Regions from separate parts of the Arthrobacter sunyaminii genome, predicted to be linked through region 2. Evidence: riboswitches for the same ligand, from Rfam matches in the RefSeq annotation. Region 2 holds a riboswitch; the other holds the start of a gene.
The links. Region 2 has a riboswitch for cyclic di-AMP ahead of KG104_RS02605 (NlpC/P60 family protein). Riboswitches for the same ligand answer to the same signal wherever they lie in the genome.
Positions count from the first base shown of each region.

Region 1: it holds a riboswitch for cyclic di-AMP, as region 2 does, so the genes downstream of both, KG104_RS08735 (C40 family peptidase) here and KG104_RS02605 (NlpC/P60 family protein) in region 2, are expected to answer to the same signal.

Region 1 is NZ_CP076456.1:1,953,377-1,956,579, forward strand. It holds gene KG104_RS08725 (sensor histidine kinase) at 1-164, shown strand, start outside; gene KG104_RS08730 (hypothetical protein) at 265-771, shown strand; gene KG104_RS08735 (C40 family peptidase) at 918-1,775, opposite strand; cyclic di-AMP (ydaO/yuaA leader) riboswitch at 1,828-1,978, opposite strand; gene KG104_RS08740 (hypothetical protein) at 2,215-2,826, opposite strand; gene KG104_RS08745 (response regulator) at 3,039-3,203, opposite strand, start outside.
Region 2 is NZ_CP076456.1:565,496-568,698, forward strand. It holds gene KG104_RS02595 (iron-dependent transcriptional repressor DtxR) at 1-435, shown strand, start outside; cyclic di-AMP (ydaO/yuaA leader) riboswitch at 501-714, shown strand; gene KG104_RS02600 (M23 family metallopeptidase) at 717-1,487, shown strand; cyclic di-AMP (ydaO/yuaA leader) riboswitch at 1,583-1,769, shown strand; gene KG104_RS02605 (NlpC/P60 family protein) at 1,773-2,609, shown strand; gene KG104_RS02610 (NlpC/P60 family protein) at 2,642-3,203, shown strand, end outside.

The DNA.
Region 1 (3,203 bases), 1.4 Mb from region 2:
CAGAAGAAGCGCCGGGACCACGGCATTACGGTCTGGGACTGGCCCTCGTGGCGGAAATTGCGGCACGGTACGGCGGCAGCGTCCGGGCCCTGCCGGCGGTGAATGGGTCCGGAGGTGTGCTGGAGGTGCGGCTTCCGGCAGCCCGGGAGCATTCCCCGTTCTGAGCAGCGGAACCCAGAGAGCCGTGGAAGTCTAAGAATCCTCGAAGAATCAGCTCCGAAAATAGTTGTGTAGGTAAACCACTATTGGAGGTGAGTAAACACAATGGCTTTCCGGGACAAGGTCAGGGGCCCGCTCGGCTGGATTCTTGGTGTCGTGGGAGGTCTGGCACTGCTGGTTGGTGCCTTCTTTGCCGGACTGGCCACTGGTGACAACAGCGTTGACCAGGAACAGGCGTCAGTGACCGAACAGCAGGAAAACCAGCAGGACCCGGACACGGACCAGGACTCTGATTCCAAGCCGGAAAAGGGTATGCCTGACGGTGACCACAAGATGCGTGGCGACGACAGTGAAGCCCAGGGCGACGGACAGGAGCCGGGGAACGGAGACAAGAAGGGTGTCGAGGAAGGCACCGACGACGGAACCACTGACGACGGCACCACAGAGGATGCACCGGAACGCGGGCACGCCGGGCGCCATCACGATGGCAAGTTCGACGATGGCGCCCCGGATGAAGACCGCCCGGCCAGGGACCGACACAGCGATGGTGACCACCATGAAGACGGCGGGAACGATGAAAACGAAAACACTGAGAACGAGCCCGCGGCCTGACTTTTCAGTCCACCGGCGCACCCCAACCGGGTGCGTGCCCTAACCAAAAAGAGAACGCCCGGCCACTTGGCCGGGCGTTCTCTTACCTTTATCGGGGCGCAGGTCCGTTCGCTTCCTGCGCCCCATTAGGAGCTACTGCTGCGTGATTACGCTACGCGGTAGTAGACAGCGCCGGAACCGACGTTGGCGCTCTGCTGGACAGTCTGGTTGCCGTTCCATCCGCTGTGGATGGCCTGGCCGTCACCAACGTAGATGGCGATGTGGGCAAGGCCCATGCCGCCGTCGGCGTAGTAGATGATGTCGCCGGGCTGGGGGTCAGAAACCGGGGTTCCGTAAGCAGCCAGCTGTGCCGGTGCCAGGTCGCCCACCGAGTGGCCGGCTGCCCGGAGGGCAACCTCCACCAGGACGGTGCAGTCCTGGGCGGCGCCCATCTGGGCGTAGGCGGAGTTCAGCATGATGGAGTTCGTGCCGGTGACAGCTGCACCCGTGGAAGCAGCCGGGGTCACGGAGGACGCCGGGGTGCTGAAGGTGCTGAAGTCGGCTGCGGCCGGGCTGGCTTCAGCCGGTGCGGTGTAGGCGGCCTCAGCCGGTGCGGCGTAGGCAGCTTCGGCGGGTGCGGCGTAGGCAGCTTCAGCTACCTCAGCAACAGCGCCTCCGGCATACGTGATGACGTCACCGGGGTAGATGATGGATTCCAGCGAAAGGCCGTTCAGTGCCAGGACGTTGTCCAGGCTGACGCCGTAGGTGGCTGAAATTGCACTCAGGGTGTCGCCCGACTGGACAACGTGAGTTGACGCGGTGGAGACTGCGGCGGGTGCCGGAGTTTCCACGGGTGCGGCGACAGCCGCAGGAGCGCTGTAAGACTCGGTTGAGTCGTTGGCGATGACGCCTGCCGAGGCGGGGCCGGCCATGCTCAGCACCAGGCCGGAGCCTGCCGCCATGACTGCAGCGGCGCTGCCCACGGTGCGGGCCTTGCTGCTTGCGGTGTTTGCGATTGCGGCCAACAGTCCGATATTTCCGGCACGGTGGCGTCCACGAGTATTGTTCAACATTAGAGTTACCTCTCCCGATACCTGCGAGGTGAGCTGTCGGATGCGGATGGGAGTCATCCGGTCCGCCGAAGAAACCTCGGCTGACTTAACCCCAAGGATTCAAGGAACCCGTAAGTGGTTCCCCCGCCTCTGCCGAAGTGTGAAATCTGTGGACCTTGACCAGCGGCAGAGCTAGGTAACAAGTCAAGGGCGCCGTTTCAGGTAACGGCTTGGCATCAACAGTACAAGCGGATTACGGGAAGATAACTATTTAGTAACGAAGGTCGCACAGGCGTGTGAGTGGCGCCGCTGTGTGGTATGGGTGGTCGGTGGCACAATAGGCCGCCGAGCCCCCGGAAACCGGGGGATAGGGCGAGCGGGCGGATCCCCGCGATCAGCCCGCAGGGGAGCGTTAGTCGGGTGAATCCGTCTGGCGCTCGAGCGTGGCGGAGGTCAACTCCCCGAATCCGTGCACCAGGTCACCGGGTGCAAGCCGGAGCCCGCGGGCCACACCGGAACCCTTCAGCACTGAACCGCGCTTCTCGGCCGGCAGCGAGGCATGGTCCCCGCCGTCGGCCAGCACCACTGACTCTGCACGGACGGCGCCAACGATCTGCGATCCGGAGCCAAGCACTGACCTTCCCGTCACGACGGCACCGTGGGTGAGCCGGGCGCGGTCGCCCACTGCAACAGCATCCGACCGGCCCGCCGTGAGCTGGACGCCGCCCGGCCCCAGGGTGATTTCGGAGCCAAGCAGAAGCATTCCGCCGTCCTCCGCAGACAGGAAAGTGCCCGGATAGAAGATGTTCCGGTCTCCAATGACGCAGAAACTCTGTTCGTCGACGGCAATAACGGTTCCGGGATAAAACACATTACCCTCGCCCAGCTGTGCTTTGCGGGAAATCAGTGTGGATGAAGGGTCCAGGATCTTCTGGGTGGCACAGAGCTGCAGGATTTCCGCGACGGTGAGGTAACCGAATTCTTGGCGAATACTGTCGGGATCGTTCCCTTGAAGCTCTGGCATATTCATCTCTTCCTCGTCATCTTGCCGGACCGGGTATGCATCAACCGGGACCGGGGCACTCTTTAGCCTACCTGTCCTGTTAGCTGTGCAGCAGCGGACTGGAGGGAAGGATCAGCGGAACAGTCCGATGACACGTTTGTCCAGAGTGCAGGCGGGGTGCACAGGAGAAAAAATGCTTGGGTCGGCAAATGCTTTCCGTAAATCCCAGGCAATTAGGACCGAAGGTACGCCAATGTGGCCAGAACCCGGCGGTGGCCGCTGTCGGACGGAGAAAGACCGAGTTTCGCGAAGATATTGCCGATGTGCTTGCTGACGGCGGTTTCGGAAACGGAAATGGCCTGGGCAATGGCAGTGTTGCCGAGTCCTTCGGCCACCAG
Region 2 (3,203 bases):
GTGATCGGCTTGGACTGGGCGTATGTGCATGATGAAGCCTGCCGCTGGGAACACGTGATGAGCGAGCGGGTGGAGCGGCGCCTTTACGAATTGTTGGGCCGGCCCACGGAATCGCCGTATGGAAACCCCATCCCGGGCCTGGAAGAGATTGGCGGAGTAGCCGCCGAACTCTTCCACCACGGAGTCATCAACCTGGTTGCGGCGGTTGCCGCGACTGAGCCCGGAACCAAGCTGCAACTGGTTCGTCTTGCCGAGCCGGTCCAGGTGGAACCCGAGCTGCTCGTTCAGCTTGATGAGGCAGGGCTGCGCCCGGGAGCGGAACTTACCGCCGAGACGGTGGCCGGCTACATCTCCGTGCGCGTACCAGGAATTGAAGGGGCACTCGAGCTTCCTCCAGAGGTAGCCAACCACGTGTTTGTTTCCACCGCTGGATAACGGAATGGTCTCTTTTGGCTTCCTTAACCTATAGTGACTTACTGACGTTGAAATAACACCGTTATCCGGGCCTTACGCCGAACCCTGCCACTGGCCCGGAATTTCAGACTTTCAGGCAGGGGCGGAGGACCCATCAATCGGCAGCCAAGGCTGCCTCGGGGTGAAGCCTCCAGCATCAGCACAGCGGCCGCACCACTGGTGCGGCCGGTGGTGAGTGCGGGGCCGAGTTTCTCTACTCGAATCCGACAGCTAACTTCGCAGGCATATGAGAGAGGTATACCTTGTCGAAGCATGCTGCCCCGGGCAGACGCCGCGCGTCTGCTCCGGCCCCGGCTCCACGCCCCCGGAACGGCCAGACTTCCGGCCGCCGCCGCGCAGAAACCAAGAACCACACCCTAGGTGACACCGCACAAAAGGTAGCCATCACAGCGGCAACCTCCGGCCTGATCCTCACCGTTGCCATCCCCACCACCGCCGCCGTCAGCGAGCCCGTGCAGGAACTGCAGTCTGTTGCGGTTGAAGCCCCGGTGGTATCGGCTGACCCCGAAGCAACCGTCAGCTTTGAACGCGCCGCGCTCAGCAGCAAATTCGATCCCGAAGCCAAACTCCGACACGTGGTTGTTGCCTCGGGTTCGGAGGTCTCTGCAGGCGCGGCCAAGGGAACGCTCGCGAAGCCGCTGGCAGCGGACCTCGTTGAAACGTCGGGCTTCGGCTACCGTGTCAGCCCGATCACGGGCACCGCGGGCGAGATGCACCGCGGCCAGGACTTCTCGGCCGCCTGCGGCACTGACGTCACGGCAGCTGCGTCCGGGACCGTGACCTTCTCGGGCTGGCACGCCTACGGTGGCGGCAACCGCGTGGTCGTGGACCACGGCAACGGTGTTGAAACGACTTACAACCACATGTCCAGCCTTGCCGTTGCTGTGGGAGCCACCGTGGAGCGGGGAGACCTGGTGGGGGCCAGCGGTACCACCGGTGCTTCCACGGGCTGCCACCTGCACTTTGAGGTCATGGTGAACGGCGAAGTTGTTGACCCGCTGGGCTGGCTGTGACCGCAGGATAACCATTCCGTGACCTGAACGTGACATTGGCCAAATGTTGTTGTAAGGTCATCCTCGTGCCTGATCGACCTAAAGATCGGGCACCCTCTAACAGATCGCCGAGCTCTGCCACTGTCTGAGGTCCGTTCGCAACATCGCATGGCAGAGGCGGGGGAACCAAATTCGGGCTTCGCAAGAAGCCCTTGGGGTTAAGTTGCCAGGCTTCACAGCCGGCAACCGGGTGACTCCCATCCGAATCCGACAGCTCACCTCGCAGGCATTGGGAGAGGCAAACTTGTGTCATCAGTAGCTCACGGCCGCCGTCGCGCGGCCACCGTCCAGTCGAGCCCAATTTCAGCATTGTCCCGGGCCGTCACCTCCAATGTGGGAACCATCGGCCGCCAGGCAGCCGTCGTCGTCGCTGCTTCAGGACTCGTCCTGGCCGCTGGTCTTCCCGCCCAGGCAGCCGTCAGCACCGATCGTCAGGCACTCGAGGCCACGCCGCTCAGTGCCGTAACCACCACCGGCGCCGTTTCGGTCTCCGCACAGGCACCCTTCGAACTGGCCACCATTGAGCCGGTCTCCGCTGTGTCCGGCGCTGAATACCGTGCCCAGGTTGCTGCGGAAGAAGCAGCAGCGGCTGCCGCCGCCGTAGCCCAGGAGCAGGCAGCTCAGGCCCAGCAGGTTGCCGCCGTTCAGGCGCAGCAGGCCGTAGCCGTTCAGGCCCAGCCCGCAGCCCCGGCCGCCACCAACGCGGCACCGGCAGCGGCTCCGGCCGTCAACACCCCGGCTCCCGCAGCTGCTTCGGCTCCTGCTCCCGCAGCCAGCGGTATTGGCGCGGCCCTGGTGGCCTCCGCCTACTCGCAGATCGGCGTTGCCCAGGACTGCACCGCCATGGTGGAGAATGCACTGCGCTCGGTCGGCAAGTCGGTTGGCGACCTGGCTCCCGCACAGTTCTTCGCATACGGCTCTGTTGTCGGCTCGCCCGAGCCGGGCGACCTCGTCATCACCTCCGGCCACGTAGCAATCTACGTGGGCAACGGTCAGGTAATCAGCGGCGGCTTCGACGGTATGAACACCGTTCTGCACCCGCTGTCCTACCTCGGCGGCGCAAGCTTCGTCCGCGTCAGCTAAGCCCAGTTGCAGATAACGGAGACTTCACTCGCATGACTTCTACAACTGAGCGTGCCCGTCACCGGGCACCGGTGGAACGCACCGCCCCGCTGAGTGCACTTGCCCAGGCAGTGTCCGCCAACGCCGGAACCATGGGACGGCAGGCGGCTGTTGTTGTTGCCGCATCGGGCCTGGTTCTGGCTTCCGGTGTCGCAGCCAACGCGACAGGTTCCGATGTTGCCCGCGACGTTCAGACCAGCACGCTGGACCTGACCGCTGCCGCACAACTGACGGTTCCTTCCACTGCTTCCGTGAACTTTGACCGTCCGGCCGTTGCCGGTGTCATTACGGCTCCTGAAGCAGTGCAGCCTGAGATCGCCGTGCAGTCCCAGACTGCGCTGCAGACGCCGGCAGTGCAGTCTGAGGCAGGGCAGTCCGAGGCAGGGCAGCCCGCGGCAGAGCAGTCCCAGGCAGCCGCCCCGCTGCAGGATGCAACTCCTGCGGGCTACGGTGCGCAGCCTGCCGTCTCGGCCAGCCCCGCTCCGGTCCAGGACAGCGCTCCGGCGGCCTCCGGTACGGCTTCCATCATTGCAGCGGCTGCTTACGCCCAGCTGG